3 regions of the Micromonospora polyrhachis genome follow, and region 3 is predicted to be linked to each of the others. Evidence: riboswitches for the same ligand, from Rfam matches in the RefSeq annotation. Region 3 holds a riboswitch; each other region holds the start of a gene.
What was found. A riboswitch is a leader RNA that binds a small molecule or an ion and turns the genes downstream of it on or off. The one in region 3 is predicted to bind cobalamin.
Positions count from the first base shown of each region.

Region 1: linked by a shared signal. The riboswitch ahead of FHR38_RS01380 (ribonucleoside triphosphate reductase) and the one ahead of metE (5-methyltetrahydropteroyltriglutamate--homocysteine S-methyltransferase) in region 3 are both predicted to bind cobalamin.
Region 2: linked by a shared signal. The riboswitch ahead of FHR38_RS31015 (acyl-CoA thioesterase) and the one ahead of metE (5-methyltetrahydropteroyltriglutamate--homocysteine S-methyltransferase) in region 3 are both predicted to bind cobalamin.

Region 1 covers NZ_JACHJW010000001.1:369,476-376,665, forward strand. The annotation lists gene FHR38_RS01365 (TetR/AcrR family transcriptional regulator) at 1-984, shown strand, start outside; gene FHR38_RS01370 (oxygenase MpaB family protein) at 998-2,215, opposite strand; gene FHR38_RS01375 (anaerobic ribonucleoside-triphosphate reductase activating protein) at 2,794-3,384, opposite strand; gene FHR38_RS01380 (ribonucleoside triphosphate reductase) at 3,381-5,168, opposite strand; cobalamin riboswitch at 5,217-5,361, opposite strand; gene FHR38_RS33040 (DEAD/DEAH box helicase) at 5,713-7,190, shown strand, end outside.
Region 2 covers NZ_JACHJW010000001.1:7,021,749-7,028,938, forward strand. The annotation lists gene FHR38_RS31005 (ArsR/SmtB family transcription factor) at 1-207, opposite strand, end outside; gene FHR38_RS31010 (hypothetical protein) at 770-1,378, shown strand; cobalamin riboswitch at 1,466-1,692, shown strand; gene FHR38_RS31015 (acyl-CoA thioesterase) at 1,906-2,352, shown strand; gene FHR38_RS31020 (LysE family translocator) at 2,356-2,982, shown strand; gene FHR38_RS31025 (oxidoreductase) at 3,086-3,967, opposite strand; gene FHR38_RS31030 (globin domain-containing protein) at 4,130-5,344, opposite strand; gene FHR38_RS31035 (DUF6289 family protein) at 5,723-5,992, opposite strand; gene FHR38_RS31040 (CHAT domain-containing protein) at 6,103-7,190, opposite strand, start outside.
Region 3 covers NZ_JACHJW010000001.1:35,230-42,419, reverse strand. The annotation lists gene FHR38_RS00210 (ribonucleoside-diphosphate reductase subunit alpha) at 1-661, shown strand, start outside; gene FHR38_RS00205 (ribonucleotide-diphosphate reductase subunit beta) at 700-1,710, shown strand; cobalamin riboswitch at 2,014-2,224, shown strand; gene metE (5-methyltetrahydropteroyltriglutamate--homocysteine S-methyltransferase) at 2,340-4,583, shown strand; gene FHR38_RS00195 (hypothetical protein) at 4,684-5,034, shown strand; gene FHR38_RS00190 (HEAT repeat domain-containing protein) at 5,019-5,561, opposite strand; gene FHR38_RS00185 (basic amino acid ABC transporter substrate-binding protein) at 5,884-6,702, shown strand; gene FHR38_RS00180 (amino acid ABC transporter permease) at 6,781-7,190, shown strand, end outside.

The sequences.
Region 1 (7,190 bases), 330 kb from region 3:
TTCGCCGCGTGCGCCAACATCATCGTGGACAAGCTTGTCGCAGCTGTCGATGAGTGGCCGCCCGAGGCGGCCCTGCGGGATGTGCTCCTCGCCCTCACCCGGGTCACTGTCGCGCACCGCGCCTCGGGCGGCCTCTACCGATGGGAGGCCCGCTACCTCGAGCGCGAGGATCGCCGGCTGCTTCGGACGAAGTTCGCGTACGTCGTGGGGCGGGTGACCGACCCGGTACGGCGCGAGTACCCACTGCCCGACGAGCGCCTGCGGGCCGTAGCGGCCCTCGGTGTGATCGGTTCCGTCACGATGCACCACACCTCGATCGCCCAACGCCGGATCGAGGATCTGTTGCTGGCATCCGCCATGCGCGTGGTCGCCACCGATCCGGCGGCGGCTGCGGGCACTTCGCGCCTGGTCGAACTGCCCGCCCAGCCCGTGCCACGCACGCGACGCGCCGAGATCCTGGCGGCGGCCATCCCGTTGTTCGCGCGGGACGGCTTCGGCAACGTTACGAACGCACAGATCGGTCAGGCGGTCGGGCTTGCCCCATCCGCGATCTATCGCCATTACCCCGGCAAGGTCGACATCCTGGTGGCCGCCTGTCTACAGGCGGCGGGACTGCTCGCCCAGGCTGTGGACCGAAGCCTTCATCAGGCTGCCGATCCACGTCAGGCCGTGGTCGCACTGGCGGCGGCGTACGTGGCCTATTGTTTCGAGCACAACGCGCTCACCAGTGTCGCCGAAGCCGAGGTCGCCAGCCTTCCGGCCGACCTGCGGCGCCCGTTGATCCACGCGCAGCGTGAGCACATCGCGGTCTGGGAGCAGCAGTTGCGGACGGTGCGTCCGGAGCTGGACCCGCGACAGGCCCGGCTGCTGGTTCATGCGGGGTTCGGTGTGGTGGTCGAGGCCGGACGCGCCCTGCGCTGGCAGGACGCCCCCGGCCACCGAGACGCGGTAACCGCCTTGGTCACCGGTGCGCTGACCCTGTGAACCGGATACCGACTCAGCTGCCGGGCCGGTTTCTGGTCGGAATGGTGATGGGGGTTTGGGTCGGCGAGCTGCCGTTGTTGAGGAACAGCATCGCCAGGCCGCGCACGAACCGGTCGAACATGGTGAAGGTCCCCGGCATGATCGGCGACGTCCCTTCGCGGAACGCGATGTACGCCGGCCAACCAACCTCGATCACGCCACGCGAGACGGGATGACGCGGCAGCCTCAGCCAGTCGCCGATCTGGTCGCTGAGCAGATAACGGGAGAACTCACGTTGGAATCCCTTGGTGACACCCAGGTCGACCGATGAGGTCAGGCTCAACAGGATGTCGGCCAGGTCGATGCCCTCCCGCGTCGGAGCGAGGAGCGGTGTCAACACGTACTCCGACTGTTCGTCTGCGGCGGCCCAGGTCGCGGGGATGAACTCGTCCCGCACGCCGAGCAGGTGCAGCGCCACCTGCCACATGTGCAGGTAGGCCTCCTCTTCCGCGGTCGACATCCGGAGGCCGTAGTTACGCCACTCGCGCAGCTTGCGGCGCACGTACGTGCCCAAACTGTGGAAGGTGATCAGGATGTCGCCGTTGCTGATGGGGATCGGGTGGTCCGTCACCGCCTGCCACGCCGGCGACTGGGGCAACAGGTGTCGTACCGCGGCATGCGTCAGACGCGTCTTGTGCGAGGTGACCATGAAGTAGCCCGTGGGCTTGAAGGCGTCGGGCGTGTTCAGGTCGTAGCCGTACGTGAAGGTCTTGGCCGCGCGCGCCTTCATGTCGGCACCGCCCTCGGACCAGTAGACGTTCCGAGCCTCCCGCGGGATCACCGTGCTCATGATTCCGCTGCCCAGGCCGTACAGCAGGAACAGGTACATACTCATCCGCTTGTTGAACTTCGCGGCGCGGTCCAGCTTGACCGGGTCGGCCCACGACGGCAGGGTGTTGACCCTGTTGAGGTAGGCGGTGAGTTCGGGGGGTAGGCCGCTGGGCAGCGGGTCGCCGTTCCTGCTCCACGACTTGAACGCCTCGTTGACGGCTGGGACCTGGTTGTTGTCCAGCAGTGAGACGAGGAGCGGGTCGGTGTCGTCGTCCCAGACCTCCCACGGGTCGGTGACCGTGTCGGTTCCGGCGATCGAGTTGGCAGACGACCATGCCCACGCCTTGGGGGTTTCCGTCGCAGCAACCAGACCCAGCGCAGCACCGAGGGTCAGGACGCTCCTTCTGCTGAGATTCTGCATTCGCGCTCCTACCAACGGTAGGCCGGATATCGCCTTGAACACCGGCTTATGCCTACGGTACGAGCTGGCTTCAAGTCATCCGGGCATGTGATTTCCTATTAACATAGAGGAGCGCGACTCGACCGGCAAGAGGCATGTTCGAGGCCGAGTCACATCCACGAACTTCGAGCCGAAGGTGCGGCTCGGCAACCCGGAAGGGCCAACCGGAGCGGTGGGTGTCTCCGACACCAGGCGACCGGCATCGAGTTGAATCGGGGCCTGGCGACCAACCAGCAGCCGGGCTGCCGGTCAGCCAAAAATGAGGACCGGCTTGATCGCGGTCTTGTCGCGCATGCCGGCCACCGTGTCACCGATGTTCTCGAACGGGAAGGTGGCCCACATCGCGTTCTCCGCTGGGCACCTCCCGCGAGCTGCCGACTGGCCGGCAGCTCGCATCATGTGCCGGCCAGTCGGCACATGATGCGTTGACGAATCAGCCCTCGGACGCCAGGGACTTCTGTGCCGTGCTCAGCAGCCAGCAGGGCGGGAGGGACGAAAGAAACCTGTCGTACCGGCATTCGCCGTGCTCTTGGGCCTCTTCACCTGCCCCGTGCCTCCTGCCACACGTGATCACGTATACCTTGCCGGGTTAGCCAGATCCTCAGCTCGGTGACGTTGCCGTCGTCGAGCAGGGTTGGGTCGACCGTGGTGCGCAACTGGTGGGCGACGTGGGAGTCGAGCAGATGGCGCAGACTTCGCAGTGCGGGGCCCGCACTGTTGGGTACGCCGGTCACATCGTCGTACGCATCTGGGGATGCCTTGATGTCGAAGCCCACCCAGTCCACCAGGCCTTGGTCCAGGATCTGTCCAAAGCGGCGCGGGTAACCGCCGCCGGTGTGCAGGCCCACCGTGTAGCCGAGGGTCCGTACCTCGTGCATCGCCTCGGCAAGACGCGGCTGCAGCAGCGGCTCACCGCCGGAGAAGACCACACCGTCCAGCAGGCCCTGGCGACGGGCGAGGTGGGTTGTCACCGTTTCCCATCGCACGGCCGGTTCGGCGCGCGGGTCGAGCAGCTCCGGATTGTGGCAGTAGCCGCAACGCCAGGGGCAGCCCTGGCAGAAGACGGTGGTGACGAGGCGGCCCGGCCAGTCGCAGGTGGACAGCCGGGACCAGCCGCCAATGCGGATCACGCGGGAACCGCCACCTTCTCCTGGAAGTGCACCCGCTCGGCATGCTCGCCCTTCTTGCCGATGTTGAAGGAGGAGACGGGACGGTGGTAGCCCATGACACGGGTCCACACCTCGCAGTCTCCGCCGCACGTCGGACAGGTGGTGTGCTCCCCAGCCAGATAGCCATGTTCGGGACAGATCGAGAAGGTCGGTGTCACCGTCAGATAGGGCAGCGAGAACCGCTCCAGTGAGCGGCGTACCAGGGTGCGGCACGCGGCCACGGTGGAGATCCGCTCGGACATGTACAGGTGGAGCACCGTGCCGCCGGTGTACCTGGTCTGCAGTTCGTCCTGCCGTTCCAGTGCCTCGAACGGGTCGTCGGTCCAGCCCACGGGTAGTTGCGAGGAGTTGGTGTAGTACGGGTTCTCGTCGGTGCCCGCCTGCAGAATCCGGGGGAACCGGCGTCGGTCCTCCTTCGCGAAGCGGTAGGTGGTGCCCTCGGCCGGGGTCGCCTCCAGGTTGTAGAGGTGACCGGTCTGCTCCTGGAACTCGACCATGCGGGTTCGTACGTGGTCGAGAAGCCGCACGGCAAGAGCATGCCCCGCCGGGGCGGTGATGTCGTACGCGTCGTGCGTGAAGTTGCGGATCATCTCGTTGATGCCGTTGACGCCGATGGTCGAGAAATGATTACGCAGCGTACCCATGTAACGCTTGGTGTAGGGAAAGAGGCCCTCGTCGATCAGATCCTGGACCGTGACCCGCTTGATCTCCAGGCTGTCGCGGGCGAGCTCCAACAGCCGGTCGAGGGCCTCTAACAGGCCCTGCTCGTCACCCGCGTACAGGTATCCGAGGCGGGCGCAGTTGACGGTGACCACACCCAGGGAGCCGGTCTGCTCGGCGCTGCCGAACAGACCGTTGCCGCGCTTGAGCAGCTCGGTGAGGTTCAGTTGCAGGCGGCAGCACATCGAGCGGATCATGCCGGGGTCGAGGTCGGAATTGATGAAGTTCTGGAAGTACGGGAGCCCGTACTTCGCGGTCATGGCGAACAGCCGCTCGGCGTTCTCGCTCTCCCAGGGGAAGTCCTTGGTGATGTTGTAGGTGGGGATCGGGAAAGTGAAGACCCGACCGGTCGCGTCACCCGTCGTCATGACCTCGATGTACGCGCGGTTGACCAGGTCCATCTCGGCCTGCAGATCCCCGTAGGTGAAGTCCATCTCCGCACCGTCGATCTCCGGTGCCTGCTCGCGAAGGTCCTCGGGGCAGGTCCAGTCGAAGGTAAGGTTGGTGAACGGCGTCTGGGTGCCCCAACGGGATGGCACGTTGAGGTTGTGCACCATCTCCTGCATGCACTGGTGCACCTCCTCGTACGTCATGGAGTCCTTGCGCACGAACGGCGCCATGTAGGTGTCGAAGGAGCTGAACGCCTGGGCACCGGCCCATTCGTTCTGTAGCGTGCCGAGAAAGTTGACGATCTGTCCGACCGCCGAGGAGAAGTGCCTCGGTGGCGCCGAGTCGATCTGACCGGGCACCCCGTTGAAACCCTCGGTCAGCAGGGTGCGCAGGGACCATCCTGCGCAGTAACCCGAGAGCATGTCCAGGTCGTGGATATGGAAGTCGCCTTCGCGATGGGCGCGGCCGATGGCCTCGGGATAGACCTGGTCGAGCCAGTAGTTGGCGACCACCTTGCCAGCCGTGTTCAGGATGAGTCCCCCGAGCGAGTAGCCCTGATTCGCGTTGGCGGTGACCCGCCAGTCGCTACGGTCCAAATACTCGGTCACCGAGTCCACGGCGTTGATCTGTGTCACGTCAGCCCTCCCACGAGGCGGTACGGAGAAGAGACCTCACCGCGCCCAGATGCGCGGGAGGTGCCGGCAGGTATCGGGCTCGGACCGTCATGCGGCCGCTCACCGTTGCGGGGCAGCCCCGGATTCCCACCGGGTTCCCTGTTGCCTCGACAGGCCTATACGACTGCCTGCCGAACCGACCGCCAAAACACTACACCTGGGGGTTGAAGCGATAAGCCGCCGCAATATGTTGAGTGACTTTCGACCTTGAGGGCAGGACTTAGGTCCCGTGATCCACCCGGAGCACATTTCCACAGAGGACCTCACCCGCAGTCAGACCGAGCGTTCTCGCTGCCAAGCAGTAGAAGTAGACGGTGCTGTGTGGTTCGTATGGGAGCCGAGCTACTCACATGGAGCGGTGGAGAGACGAGCGGGGCGGTCCAGGCCGTACCTGTGGATATCCCTGTGGTCGTCCACAGGGTGCACCTCGCCGGTTGACCACAAGCCGTGCTGGTTGCCTACAGTGATGCGCGTTTCAGCCATTCGTGAAGGTGAGGGTTGGCTGGTGGGTGACAAGGGTTCGGTGCAGGGGTTGGCGTTTGAGCGGTGGGGTGTGCGGCCGACGTCGGCGCACGCGCGCTTCACCGAGCCGGGGTGGTCGTACGAGGAGCGGGTCGGCCGGGCTTGCCCTCGCTGCGCTGGCGCGCTGCACAGCTTCCGCAAGCCGTACGAGCGGGCGGGTCGGACGCAGCGGTATGTCGCATTGGTGTGTCCGGGGTGCCCGGCGACGTTCACGCTGGCCGACCTGGGGGCGAGGAAGTACGACGATGTCCGGCAGCCGGTGTTGAGCAGGGCCGCGCAGGAGACTTCGACGGCTTCGGCAAGGCCCTTCAGGCCGTCGGCGGCGGCCGGAGAGGATGCTCAGCGGGCGCTGGTGTTGCAGTTCTGGCGGTCCGTGGAGCTGTTCGATGCGCAGAAGCTGGATCCGCCGAATCCTCGGGAACGCCGATATGAGGTGCGGCCGGGGCAGCATCTGCCGTGGGAGGCTGGGCACCCGTTGGGCCGAGAGGCTATGCGGAAAGACTTGGTCTGGCGGCATTCCGTGTACGGCGGGGTGTTCGAACTGGACCGGCTACACGGGACATTGGAGCGGGTATTCGGCGACTCGGGACCGGATACGGATGAGCGTGCGCCGCGCGGCAACAGTGCGCTGTTCGCTGCGGCGGTGACTGAGGATGGCCGGTTGCTGCTGGGGTCGCTGGTGTTGTCGACGGCCGCGTGGGCGGTGGGACGGGTGCGGCGACCCGGGCCAGGTGCCTCGGGCTGGCTGGAGGGCTTCGATGCGGCGGCGAACCAGTTCGTCACGGCGGCGTGCGAGATGGTGGCTGCCGCTGAGGACGATGCGGTAGCGCAGGCGTTGGCCGAAGAGGGGGTGGTGGTGAGCCGCCCGGTGGATCAGGCGACTCTGTTGGCCCTGGTCAGCCTGGCCGTCGGGCAGTTGGGCGTGGCCGACGTGCTGGCTCCGGCAGGGCTTCGCGTGCACAGCGAACGCGTTGGGCGGAAGCGGGCGCACGACGTACAGGTGGATTTCCTCAACAGCTTCTATATGAATGACCTGGCCCAGGTCGCCGACGCGGTCGCCGACGGCGACTATGGACCCGCGCTGGCGGACTTCCTGACTCCCAATGACGCGCTAACGAGGATTCGCCGACGCAATGTAAGAGATTCCGACGTGCAGGACGCGTTGCTGGAACAGCTGGCACCGACGCGGATCCCCGTCGGGCGGTGGCCTGCCAAGGTCAGCCATCCGCTGGCGGCAAGCCAACAGCTGGCTATCAATGCAGTGATGGATCGGCTCGGCGGGCCGGGCGGCGTCTTCGCCGTGAACGGGCCGCCTGGCACAGGCAAGACCACCATGCTGCGCGACCTGGTCGCCGCAGTAGTGGTGGATCGGGCCGTACGGCTGACGGAGTTGCCGGATCCGACGGCGGGGTTCGGCGAACAACGGCTGGCGTGGCGCACTGAGCATTGTCAGCGGTGGAT
Region 2 (7,190 bases), 7.0 Mb from region 3:
CTTTCGGCGCTCCTCGACCAGCTCGATCAGGCCGTGCTGCTCCAGTGTTCGCAGGTGGTAGTTGACCTTCTGGCGGGCGAGGCCAACCCGGGCCGCGAGCATCGTCGCCGAGGCTGGTTCGGCGAGTGCGGCGAGCAACCGCGCCCGGATCGGGTCGAGCGATGCCTCCGCCGCCGCCGGCTCCTCGATCACTGCGATGTCGAACATGCCACCACCTTCTCACCGACATATTTTCTTGTCAAGAAAAGTTCAATCGTCGGCCCACCGATCCTCCGACTTCGTTAGCCCGTACGCCGCGACCCGCTCGCCGGCCATCCGCAACATGCCCGAGCCCGGATCGTTACCCGCGACTGAGACGGCGACGTACGGGGACACCTGCGCGTCGAGGCAAGCACCGGTCGTTGGACCCGGCTCGGTTTCAACGGCTACGCGGAGGGCGGGAGTACCCCTCCACTGGACGCACGGCCCTCCGTGCTCATGACCGAGACCGCCCTCTCGCTCCGGGTGTCCCTGCTGGTGGTGGCTGTCATGGGTCGACGGTTGGCCCGGTACGGTGGGGACAGCTGGTTGGCACACTCCGGTCGGTCTATGTGAGACTCTGCCCGTGACGACCCCTCCGCCGCCGGGTGTGCCCCAGCCGCCGGGTGCGATTCCGCCAGATCCGGACACGACACAGTGGTCCGTAGATCCCAGCGTCCTTCCACCGGGACCGGGCACCCCGCTACCACCGCCAATGCCTCCGAAGCGCAATGGCCCCCTCATCATCGGGGTGATCGCCGGGGTGCTGGCACTGTGCCTACTGGGAACCTGCGGGATCGCGGTGGCCGCGGTGGCCTTCTTCAACGCCAAGGACGACCGGCAGAATCAGGCGACCGGTGATACTGACCCGTGGACCTCGCCCACCCCGCGAAGGACCAATTACCCGACACCGTCCAAGACGGAGACGGACTCGCCGAACCGACTCCCGACAACCAAGGCACCGCCGCCCCCGCCGGCGAAGATCGGGCAGTGCATCGCTGTCAGCGAGCAGGGCGACTTCCAGGGGGTCGGCAACTGCAACGGCACTCGTGGCACCTACCGGGTGCTCTCGGTGGACTACGAGCGGAACGACTGCGCAAACCCCAAAGCCGCATACATTACCGAAGATGGCTATCGACTGTGTCTGGAACTACACCTGGTGCGCTTCTACTGTTACAAGTTCCCGAAGGGTAACGGCTGGATCGTGGCTGCGTCGAAATGCAAGGCAAAGGGCACCGTCCACATCATCGACATCGTTCCCGGCGCCGCCAACGACCGCCAGTGCACCCGCGACTACAAATGGAACCGCTGGTATCGGTTCACCGACCCGGTCGTCGTCTACTGCGTCATGCAGTACTAGCGCCACCAGAGGCTAGCGCGACCAAAGCGGGGCAGCCTTGGTGACGATCCGCAGGACACCTGCGCGCTGGCCCGTCCCCGGCCGGCTATGCTCGTCCACGGCGCTGGTCCGCCCCGGGTATTGGCTGCTCGGGCGGCGTAAGAGGGAACCCGGTGAGAGTCCGGGACTGCCCCGCAGCGGTGAGCGGGAACGACCGCCGTCAGACGCACTGGACGAAGCACGTCTGGGAAGCGACGGCCAGTAGGACGCCATCGGAGGCTGTCTCCGATGCGATGCCCGCGAGTCCGAAGACCTGCCCGCGCTGCGTACACGAACCCGTGTGCGCAGCCGTCGGCTTCGCGGGTGGGCCGGGCGGACGACGCGCCGTGGCCGGCTGGTGCCGCGACGTGGCAGGCCGCTGCCTCCCGGGGATCGACGGTTCGGTTCTCGAGGGACGGACTGTAGTTGTGACCACCACCATCGTTTCCCCGCCCGACGTCGGCGACGGCCGACCGCCTTCGGCCTCGCACCTGACCCTGTCGCAGATCATGGACCAGCACCACACCAACCTGATGGGTACCGTCCACGGCGGCCGGATCCTCAACCTCATCGACTCCGTTGCCGGCGTCGTGGCCGCCCGGCACTCCGATGGTCCGGCGGTGACCGCCGCCATCGATGAGACCGCCTTCCTGCGGGCGGTACGCGTCGGCGACGTCGTACACGTCGACGCGCGGATCACCTGGGCCGGCCGTAGCTCGATGGAGGTCGCCGTCAGGGTCACCGCCGATCGGTGGGACCGGGCGGTACCGGCCGACACGGTAGCCACCGCGCACCTGGTCATGGTCGCCGTGGACAACGCGGGTCGGCCGCGTGCCGTCCCCGCCCTGCTACCGGAGACGGACGACGACCGGCGCCGCTACCGGGAGGCCCGGATCCGGCGTGAGCACCGGCTGACCCTACGGCAGGCACTCCTCCAGCACACCACCGAGGGCTGAGTCGTGGGCCCCGTCTCCACCAGTGTGCTGGTCGGCTACCTCGCCGCGATCACCCTTCTCATGATCACGCCCGGACCGGACATGATGTTCGTCCTGGCCAACGCCGCCCGGTACGGCGTCCGCGCCGGAGTCGTCGCCGCGGTCGGCGTCGCCGTCGGCGAGGCCATCCACGTCCTGGCCGTCGTGCTGGGACTGGCCACGGTGATCGCCACCTCGCCGGTGCTGTTCACCGCGATCAGATGGGGTGGTGCGGCGTACCTGGTTCTGCTCGGCCTGCTCGCACTACGCCGAAGTCCGCAGCCGGGTACCGACCTGGCCGGACCGGCCAACGCCGAGTTGCGCCGGGCCTTCAGCCGGGGGCTCATGACCAACCTGCTCAACCCGAAGATGATCCTGTTCAGCGTCGCGTTCCTCCCCCAGTTCGTGGACGCGTCCGCCGGCAACGTCACGGCGCAACTGGTCACCCTCGGTGCGCTGTTCGTGCTGGTGCAGCTGACCGTCGACATCGGCCTGGGCATGCTGGCCGGCCGCCTCTCCGGTCGCGTCTCCACCGACCGTTGGTCCCGACGGGTCAGCCGGATCTGCACGGTCGCCTTCATCGGCCTGGGACTGCGCCTGGCCCTGGGCTGACCGGGGACGCCGGGTGGGGTCCGTCGACCCCACCCGGGCAAGGTCATCTCCCAGTCCAGCAGGTCCTCACCGTTCGGCAGGTCCTCACCGCCGTGCCCTGCCCCTAGGCGTCAACCGCAAGCGAATCGAGGCAGGCCATCTCATCCGCGGAGAGTCGTAGCGCGCCCGCCGCGATGTTGGCGACCAGATGTTCGGGGTTACCGGTACCCGGTATGGCCAGCACGTGCTGGCCACGCTGCAACGTCCAGGCCAACCGGACCTGCGCAGCCGTCGTGCCGTGGGCTCGGGCGATGTCGAGTATCTCGGTGCGGTCCGTGCTGCTCGCGCCCGCCTCACGGCCGGCACCGGCGATGGCGAAAAAGGGTACGAAGGCGATGCCCTGTGCACCACAGGCGCGCAGGAGGTCATCGGTATGCCGGCGGAACCCGATGCCGTACGGGTTCTGCACGCATACCACCGGCGCGATGGCCTGGGCCTCGGCAAGATGTTCGGGCCTGATGTTGGAGATGCCCAGATGGCGGATCAGGCCCGCGTCACGCAGCTCCGCCAGTGCGCCGAACCGCTCGGCAATCGACTCGGGGCCGTGGACCCGCAGGTTGACCACATCGAGATGGTCGCGCCCGAGCTGACGCAGGTTCTCCTCGACCTGGCCGCGCAGTTGCTCGGGCCGGGCCGGCGGCAGCCATGCCCCCGACGGGTCCCGGCCCGGCCCGACCTTGGTGGTGATGACCAGATCATCCGGATACGGCGCCAACGCTCGGTTGATCAGCTCGTTGGCCGAGCGCAACGGCGAGAAGTAGAACGCGGCGGTATCGATGTGATTGACGCCGAGTTCGATCGCTCGCCGCAGGAGCCCGATCGCCTGGCCGCGATCGCTGGGTACGCCGTCGGCGTCACCGGTCAGGCGCATCGCGCCGAATCCCATCCGGTTGACGGTCAGATCTCCCAGGGTCCAGGTGCCCGCCGAAGCCGCGGTGATATCCATGTCCACGGCGGGCAGCCTGCCACGTGGAAGTTGCTGCCCGGGCTGGTAGGGGCCGACCGGGCAACAAATCGCCGGAAATACAATTTGTGCGGCGGTACGGCTCTCGCATCGCCTCCGCGTCACACTTCGGGCGCGGCCGCTGGTGGCCTGCCGCCAGGCCGATCAGGCGCCGTGCAGCATCCCGGGGCCGAAGACCTCGTAGCCGATCCGCTCCACAGGTACGCCCCGGGTGAGCAGGTTGCCGCGGACCAGGGTCATGAACGGCAACGGACCACACAGGTGGACGTCGACCTCCGAGGCGACCTCCAGCGGAATGAGATCCGGGTCGATCCAGCCCGCCTTCACCTGCGCCGTCGGCAACCAGCAGTCGGAGGTGACATCCTCGTACCAGAGGTTGACCCGCAGGTTTGGCAGTTGCTCCAAGAACCGGGGCAGATGCTGACGCAGGGCGTGGTGGCTCTCGCTGCGGTCGGCGTGGGCCAGGAGCACCGCCCGGTCCGGAGTGGTCTCGGCGACGTACTCCAGTGCGGACATGGCGGGTGTGAGGCCGATGCCGGCGCTGATCAGCACCAGCGGGCCGTCTCCGGCGACCGCGCTCACCTCACCGAAGGCAGGGCTGAGCCGCAGCGTGTCGCCCACCGAAACCTGCTCGTGCAGGTAGGTTGAGACCGCTCCGGCGGGGCTGTCGGCGGTGGCACGTATCCGCTTGACGGTGATCTGCCACTCGGCGGCACCCGGACGACCGGAGAGGCTGTACTGCCGGATCTGCTGATCGTCCTCGGTGAGGTCGACCGCGACGGAGACGTACTGGCCGGGGGTGAAGGACGGTGCCGGGGTGCCGTCGGCGGGGGCCAGGCGGAACGACACGACGTCGCCGGTCTCATCGGTCCGCCCGGTCACCCGCCACGAATGCCAGACGTCGACGTCGAGGCCCACGCCGGCGGTGTGGTAGAGCCGCGATTCGCGGGCGACCAGCTCGCAGGCCATCAACCAGTACGTCTCGTCCCACGCGGCGGCGATCTCCGGCGTCACCGCCTCGCCGAGCACCTCGCCTACCGCCGCGATCAGGTTCCGACCGACGATCGTGTACTGGGCCGGGGTGATCCCGAGTGAGGCATGTTTGTGCGCGATGCGGTCGAGTATCGCGTTCCACGGCGCTGCGGTGTCGCCGACAAGTCGCTCGGCGTACGCGACCACGGAGGCGGCCAACGCCTGACGTTGCTGCCCGGTGGCCTGGTTGCCCCGGTTGAACAGGTTGAGCAGTTCCGGGTTCTCCGCGAACATCCGCTGGTAGAAGTGGCCGGTCACCTCTTCGCCGTGTGCCTTGAGCAGCGGCAGGGTGGCGGTGACGATTGCTGCGGAAGTCGCGGTGAGCACGATTCCTCCTCGGTGGTTTTCCAGGACGACCCTCCCATCAAACAGGCGCAGAAAATACCTCTTTAGGGACTAAAGTCCCGGGTCATAAGGCCGTCCGGTCGCCCTATCGGCGGCCCTTCGGCCCGACCGCCCCACCCGCCAGCTGCCCTGGTCGGCCGCCCTGCGGGCTGGCTAGGAGTCGACCCGGGCGCGGCTCCAGCGGATGGGAATGCCGGCCACCGCCCGTGGCCGTTCCGGCGGGGCGATCTTCCCCGAGCACGCCCACGGCGTCACGGTCGGCGACGTCGTACGTCAACTGGAGGGCCTGCCAAGGCCCACCCCTACGCTGGGCCGACCAACGTAGGGGCTCCTGCCAATCAGAGGACAGCAGACAACCGATCAGAACGGGTCGTTGCACTGGGCCGTGGTGAAGCGCAGCCAACGGCTGGTGGCGCCGAACGTGTCGCTGGTGCCGTCGCAGAAGAGGGTGCGGCCACCGACGACCGTTTCGTAGGTGTTGGAGCTGTAGTAGGTGTAGGTGCACTGGTAGCCGGCGCGACAGGCGGGAATCGCTTGCGCCGGGGCTACCGGACCGAGCACGACGGCGACACCGACGCCAGCGAACGCGGCGGCGAGGGTACGACGGATCACGGCAGAACGAGGGGACACATGGCCTCCTGACGACAACAACGAGAATCGATGGATACATCGTCGGGCAGCATCGCGCCGCACGCAATGACCAACTTCCATCGACTGATGCGTCCCGGCCCCAGCCTCGGTCAGGATCGGGCGGCGATCTGGTCCAGGGCCGCCCCCAGCTCCGCCCGTTCGCCTGGAACCAACCGGGAAAGCACGACGCGGGCGGTTTCGACGTACTCCATCGCCTGTCGCCGGTTCCCCTGGCCGTCGTACGTCTGGGCCAGGAACAGGCTCACCCGTACGACGTTCGACCACGACTCGGCGGCCGTGAACTCACCGAGCAGCCCGGCGCACCGCTCCAGCGCCTCCGGTACGTCACCGGACTCGCCGATCACATACGCGATCATGAAGGCCGTCTCGGCGGCATAGACGGACATCGAGCGGGCCTGGTAGACGCCGAGCGCTGTCTCGAAGGCGGACCGCGACTCGGCCAGCCGTCCCCGGCAGAGTTCGACGATCCCAAGCTCATGGTGGGCGTCGGCGGAGAGGCGGGACGACCGGTCAGCGGTCTCGATCACAAAGGCGCACCAGTGTGCGGCGTCGTCGTAGTTGCCCGACTGCTCCTCCACCATCGACAGTTCGTGTGCGGTCTCGGCGAGGCTGGTCCGCCCCAGCCGCCCCTCGCCCTGGTCCACGTCGAGCGCTGCGGCAAGCCAGCGGCGGGCGGTGTCGAAATCACCACCGAGTCGGGCCCGACGCCCGAGGTAACGACGGATGTTGACCGCGGACTCGAAGTCGCCGCGCAGCTCCGCCGTGCGTAGCTGGACGATCAGCTCGTCGGTTTCGGTCACGTCCCAGTGCCGTGCGGGTGTAGGCGCGGTGGCGACTGGTAGTCCGACCTCGACGGCGAGCGCGGCCGCCTGCGGTTCGCTGAGTGCCAGCGTCTCGACCAACCGCGCGAACTCGATCCGGCAGGCGGTCAGCGCGTCGTCCGTCGCATCGGTCACGGCATGCCCGACGGCCACCCGCAGCGCCTGCACCGCCGCTGGCGGCTCTCCCAGCGCCAGCAGGATCGTCACCTGGTGCAGGCGCATCCGCACCCGGTTGCGCCGCATGAACGACGTGTCCTCGTCCTGCACCAGCCGGTCGATGTGCACCCGGGCGGTGACCCAGTCGTCCCGCACCATGGCGGCGTGTCCCAGGATCGCGTCCAGCATGTTGAAGAGGA
Region 3 (7,190 bases):
TGAACTGCACCCCGACCTGTGGGGTGCCGAGCCAGCCCAGGTCGACCGGTGGGCCGCGTTGCGATCGTCGATCGCGGCGCACGGCCTGCGGAACTCGCTGCTGGTGGCGATCGCGCCGACCGCCACGATCGCCTCGATCGCCGGCTGCTACGAGTGCATCGAACCGCAGGTGTCCAACCTGTTCAAGCGCGAGACGATGTCCGGAGAGTTTCTCCAGATCAACACGTACCTCGTCAATGAGCTGAAGCAGCGAGGGCTGTGGACGGCGGCGATCCGGGACCAGATCAAACGGGCGGATGGATCGGTGCAGGGAATCTCCGACCTCCCCGTCGAGGTACGGGAACTGTTCCGCACCGCGTGGGAACTGCCGCAACGGGCCCTGATCGACCTGGCTGCCGCCCGCGCACCGTTCATCGACCAGTCCCAGTCGCTGAACCTGTTCATGAGTGCGCCGACCATCGGCAAACTCTCGTCGATGTACCTGTACGCCTGGAAATCGGGACTGAAGACCACCTACTACCTGCGGTCCCGTCCCGCGACCCGCATCCAGCAGGCCACCGTCGCCGTCACCCCGGCCGCCAAGCCGATCGTCGCGGTGAGCGACGAGGAGGCGCTGGCCTGCTCCCTGGAAAACCCCGAAAGCTGTGAGGCCTGCCAGTGACCACCATTCCCGAATCCCGCACCAGCACCAGCACCACGATGGGGGAGCGGCACATGCTGCTCGACCCTGGCATGGATCTGACCCTCCGGCCGATGCGCTATCCGCGGTTCTTCGACCGGTTCAAGGACGCCATCAAGAACACCTGGACCGTCGAGGAGGTCGACCTGCACTCCGACCTCGCCGACCTGGCCAAGCTGTCCCCGGCCGAGCAGCACCTGGTGTCCCGGCTGGTGGCGTTCTTCGCCACCGGCGACACCATCGTCGCCAACAACCTGGTGCTCAACCTCTACCAGCACGTCAACTCCCCGGAAGGCCGCCTCTATCTCTCCCGTCAGCTGTACGAGGAGGCCGTGCACGTCCAGTTCTACCTGAACCTGCTCGACACGTACGTGCCCGACGAGAAGGAACGGTTCGCGGCGTTCGCAGCGGTGGAGAACATCCCCTCGATCGCCCGCAAGGCCGAGTTCTGCTTCAAATGGATCGATTCCCTCTCCGAACTGCGTGAGCTGAGGACTCGCGAGGACCGGCGGGCGTTCCTGCTCAACCTGATCTGCTTCGCCGCCTGCATCGAAGGACTGTTCTTCTACGGCGCGTTCGCCTACGTCTACTTCCTGCGTTCCCGGGGAGTGCTACACGGCCTCGCGTCGGGCACCAACTGGGTGTTCCGCGACGAGTCCATGCACATGGCCTTCGCCTTCGACGTCGTGGACACCGTACGCGCCGAAGAACCGGACCTCTTCGACGCCGACATGGAACAGCAGGTCAAGGACATGCTGGCCGAAGCCGTCGAATGCGAGGTGCAGTTCGCCGCCGACCTGCTCGAACAGGGCGTATCCGGGATGTCACTGCCCGACATGCGGGAATATCTACAGCACGTCGCCGACCGGCGCCTGGCCATGCTCGGCATCGAACCGATCTACGGCAGCCGCAACCCGTTCGCGTTCATGGAACTCCAGGACGTCCAGGAACTGTCGAACTTCTTTGAGCGGCGGGTGTCCGCCTACCAGGTCGGCGTGACCGGCTCGGTCAGCTTCGACGACGAGTTCTGATTCGCCGGCATCCTCTGATTCGACGATGTCCGCTGACCGGAGAGGCCGGTCTGCTGTCCTGGGCGGCGCTGCCGCCCAGGACAGCAACCACCCGGTCACAGCCATCCGCCACCGGTCGGAACACATCGGCCATGGCGCGAATCTCCGCAGGACAGGCCCGGACGTCACGACGCCCATATCGACCTTCCGGTCCAGGTGGCACCGTCTGATGCCACGGACGTCGAACGACAGGTCAACCCGACACCGCCCAGACACCGTCCCGAACATCGGACAGTCTGGCGCCGATCCCACCATCAGGCCCGTACGATGGCGGACGGTGCTGGTTCGCCCCACCCCGCAGGGTGGGGCGTCGCAAGAGGGAACCCGGTGAGAGACCGGGACTGCCCCGCAGCGGTGAGTGGGAACGACCGCCGTCAACGAAGCACTGGACCGGAAGGTCTGGGAAGCGACGGCCAGTAGGCGACCTGGTGTCATGCCCGCGAGTCCGAAGACCTGCCAGCGCTGCGCACACCACCCGGTGTGCGCCGCCGGCGGCCTCTCGGGAGGGTCAGGGCGGAAGCCGGTACCTCGCCGTACCCTGCCTTCCCCTCCCGTGCCCGCCGGGCACCTCGAGGGAAGGACCCCCTTTGATGAGTACCAGTACCGCATTCGGCCAGAGCACCGTGCTCGGCTATCCGCGCATCGGCGCCAACCGGGAGCTGAAGAACGCCGTCGAGGCGTACTGGGCCGGCAGAATCGACGCCGACCACCTGGAGAAGACTGCCGCCGGGCTACGCGCCGAGGTGTGGCGAACGCTGGCCAATGCCCGCCTCGACGCGATCCCGTCGAACACGTTCTCCTACTACGACCACATGCTCGACACCGCCGTCGCCGTCGGCGCGATCCCCGGTCGCTTCGCCCGGCTCGGGCTTTCCCCACTGGACACCTACTTCGCGATGGCCCGTGGCGTCGACGCCGAGCCCGCGCTGGAACTGACGAAGTGGTTCGACACCAACTACCACTACCTGGTGCCGGAGATCGGTCCGGACACCGTCTTCACCGCGAACCCGACCAAGGCACTGCGCGAGTACACCGAAGCCCGCGAACTGGGTATCACCACCCGACCGGTGCTGGTCGGGCCAGGCACGTTCCTGCTACTGGCCAAGGGCAATGACCCGTTTGCCCGCCTCGACGACCTCGTCGAGGCGTACGCCGGGATCCTCACCGCCCTGGCCCAGGTGGGCGTGGCCTGGGTGCAGCTCGACGAGCCTGCGTACGTCGTCGACCGCAGCCCGGCCGAGATCGACGCCCTGCACCGCGCCTACACCCGACTCGGTGAGATCGCGCCCCGGCCACGGATCTTCGTCGCCACCTACTTCGGCGAGCTCGGTGACGCCCTGCCGGCGCTGCTGGACACCCCCGTCGAGGCGATCGGCCTGGACCTGGTTGCCGGGCCCGGCAACCTCGACCGGCTCGCCGCCGCCGGTCCGCTACGGGGCAAGACGATCGTCGCCGGCCTGGTCGACGGCCGCAACATCTGGCGTAGCGACCTGCGGGCCGCCGTCGCCGCCGGGGCAACGGTCACCGCGTTGGCCGACCACATCGCCGTTTCCACCTCATGCTCGCTGCTGCATCTCCCGGTCGACCTCGCTGTCGAGACCCACCTCGATCCCGACCTGCATGCACGGCTCGCGTTCGCCCGGCAGAAGGTCGACGAGGTCGTCCTGCTCGGCCGTGCGCTGCGCGACCGCACCGCCCACCTGCCCGCACCGCTGCCACCCGCCCCGACGAAGTGGCGGCACGACGACGTACGGGGTCGACTCGCCGCGCTGCGCCCGGCGGACCGGCAGCGCGGCGACTACGCCAACCGGGCCGCTGCCCAGCAGCAGAGGCTGGAACTGCCGGAGCTACCGACCACCACGATCGGTTCGTTCCCGCAGACGGCCGAACTGCGCAAGGTTCGCGCCGCGTACCGGGCCGGCACCCTCGACGACGCCGACTACAGGTCTCGGATGCGAGCCGAGGTAGAGCACGTCATCCGGCTGCAGGAGGAACTGGGCCTGGACGTGCTCGTGCACGGCGAACCGGAACGCAACGACATGGTCCAGTACTTCGGCGAGCAACTCGACGGATTCGCCGCCACCGAGCACGGCTGGGTCCAGTCGTATGGCTCCCGCTGCGTCCGCCCGCCCATCATCTACGGCGACGTGGCGCGCAAGGCACCGATGACGGTCGAATGGTCCATCTACGCACAGTCGCTGACCAGCAAGCCGGTCAAGGGCATGCTCACCGGTCCGGTCACCATCCTGGCCTGGTCGTTCGTCCGCACCGACCAGCCCTTGTCCGACACCGCGGACCAGGTCGCGCTCGCCCTACGCGACGAGTGTCACGATCTGGAAGCCGCCGGGATCCGAGTGATCCAGGTCGACGAGCCGGCCCTGCGGGAGACTCTGCCACTGCGCCGGGCCGACCAGAATGCGTACCTGGACTGGGCGGTCGGTGCATTCCGGCTCGCCACCAGTGGTGTCGCCGACGATACCCAGATTCATACCCACCTGTGCTACAGCGAGTTCGGTGAGGTGATCAACGCGATCGCCGCCCTCGACGCCGACGTCACCAGCATCGAGGCGTCCCGGTCGAAGATGGAGGTCCTCGACGACCTCGCCGCCATCGGCTATTGCCGGGGCGTCGGCCCAGGGGTGTGGGACATCCACTCTCCCCGGGTGCCCTCACGTGACGAGGTGGTCGAGGCGCTGGTGCGGGCCGGCGCAGTCGTTCCAGCCCCGCGGTTGTGGGTAAACCCGGACTGTGGCCTGAAAACCCGTGGTTACCCCGAGGTCGAGACGTCGCTGCGTCACCTGGTCGCGGCCGCCGCCGAGGTTCGGCAGAACTGACCAGTCCGCCGCCGGGTGGGCTCCCAGAGAGCCCACCCGGCTGGCCCAGGATCGGCACTGAACTCGGCCAATCCGCCTTTGAATCTTCGTGGGGCGGGGCATGCCGCACGGGATCGGGGCGGAGTCGACGATTCAGTGGTTGTGGAACCGGAATCCGCTGTCGCGGGTGGAGCAACAGCGGCGTCAACCCTGGGTCGGTGCCGTCGATATCGGTTCGCGCCGCGAGCCAGTCGGTCAACAGGCGCGTGGTGTCCACGCCGAGCATCGGCGCCGCACGATCGATCAGGGTGGTCAGATCGGCGTGCTCGGTGGTGGTGACGGCCAGTTCGGGCGTCGTGGTCCGCCGCCATCCGGTCCGGGCGGTGTCGCGAGCCAGTCGTGTGGCGTCGGCCAGCCCGCGGCGGGCAAGCTGGGGGTCGGGGTCGACGGCCAGGGTCAGTGCGGCGCGTAGCCACGCGGCGGTCGCCTGCGGGCGAAGCAGTCGGTAGCCGGCTCTGCGTAGTTCGGTTCGTGCGTCGGCGTAGTTCGGTTCGTGGGTCGGCGTAGTTCGGTTCGTGGGTCGGCCAGTAGCTGCCACGGCAAGGCGGTGGGCAGTCTGTGATGCTGGGGGAGTAGCGCTGCCGTCGCTTCGCGTATCACGGCTGGTGACGGGTCGTGCAGCAGCGGTGTCAGCACGTCGATTTCGACGCCGTCCAACTTTCGTAGCGCTCGCACGGTGTGGGATCTGATCTTCCCCGAGGGATGGCTTAACAGCGGCCGTAGTAATGCGACATCGGCTGCTGCCCCGGTTTCGGCCAGCCCGTCGATACTGCCGGGCCCGGTTGGTGCCACGTCGGTTACGGCGGTGCGGTAGTGCCCGAGGATGTCCGTGCCGTGGCGGCGGGCGGCGTCGCGGGCGATTGCCCGTACCGGCGGGGACTCGTCGTCCAGATAGCCGGCTGCCTTCTCGTCGAGACCGGTGCGGAGTAGACCGGTCACCGCGTACGCCCGTACCTCGGCGTGGCGACTGTCGGCCGCCGGTGCAGCAGGTCGACCCGACGGGTCCACACGGCTTGCCGGCAGGCCGCCTCCGCGGCCTGCACGCGGATCCGCACATCAGGGTCCGACTCGGCCGCCGTAATCAGGTCCGTAGATTACCGTCCGGATCGCCGGCCAGCAGCAGAGACAGCACCATGACCAACTCCCTGGACAGCACGTCTAGGTACGACTGATCGGATGATGTAGCGTCCCCTGACACAACTGTCTTAGAGCCAACCCTGGCTGCCCGGCACGAGGGAAGCCGAACCGGAGGGACACAGCCGTGAGGTTCCATAGCGCAGCCCGCAAGGCTGGCCTCGTCGTGGCGATCGCCGCCCTGTCGTTAAGCGCGGGATGCGCCAAGAAGGATGAGGGCGAGGTCCAGGCGAGCGGGGTCAAGCTGGTCGCGGCGGGCAAGCTGACCGTCTGCACCCACCTGCCGTACCCGCCGTTCCAGTCGAAGGACGCCGGTGGCAAGGTGGTCGGATTCGACGTCGACCTGCTGGACCTGGTCGCCAAGGAGTTGGGCGTCGAGCAGACGATCGTCGACACGCCGTTCGAGGGCATCAAGTCCGGCCAGGATCTCAACACGGGCAAGTGCGATGCAGCCGCCGCCGGTATGACGATCACCGAGGAACGGAAGAAGGTAATGGACTTCTCCGATCCCTACTTCGACGCGACGCAGGCAATGCTGGTCAAGGCCGGCAAGCCGTACAAGTCGTTCGACGACCTGCGGGGCAAGAAGCTCGGCGTCCAGGCGGCGACCACCGGCCGCGACTACGCCCGCAAGTTCGAGAAGGAGAAGGGCCTCCAGCTCGTGGAGTTCGAGGACCTCGCGGCTCTTCAGCAGGCCGTCGCCAGCGGCCAGGTGGAGGCCGGCATCAACGACCTGCCGGTCTGGACCGAGTACCTCAAGGAGAACCCGGGCGGCTTCGTGGTCGCGGCCGAGTTCGACACCGGCGAGCAGTACGGGTTCTCGGTGAAGAAGGACGGCAACCCGGAGCTGCTCAAGAAAATCAACGACGTGCTGGCCAAGGCCAAGCAGGACGGCACCTACGACACGATCTACGAGAAGTGGATCGGCAAGCGGCCGGCCGCTTGATTTGAAGTCGCATGACCGGAGGGCGCGCGCCGCGCGCCCTCCGGATCGGCAACCTCGGGTAGCAAGGAGCATCGAACCGTGAAGCTGCGACGCCGCCAACGAGAGCGGCTGTCTCTCTGGCTCCAGTACCTGGCCTTCCTCGCCGTCATCGCGGTGGTGGCCTTCGCCGCGGACTGGGGCAGGCTGAAAGAGGCGTTCTTCCGCGTCGACATCATCGAGTCGATGTTTCCGGAGATCATCACCGTCGCGCTGCGTAACACGATCCTCTACACGCTGGGCGCCTTCGCCTTCGGCCTCGTGTTCGGCACCATCCTCGCGCTGATGCGGCTGTCCCGGGTGGCCCCGTACCGCTGGGTGGCGACGGCGTACATCGAGCTCTTCCGGGGTCTGCCCGCCCTGCTGGTGCTCTTCCTCGTCGGGTACGGCATCCCCATCGCCTTCCCGGAGCGGGAAATTCCGGGTGGCGTGTTCGGTTCGATTGCGATCGG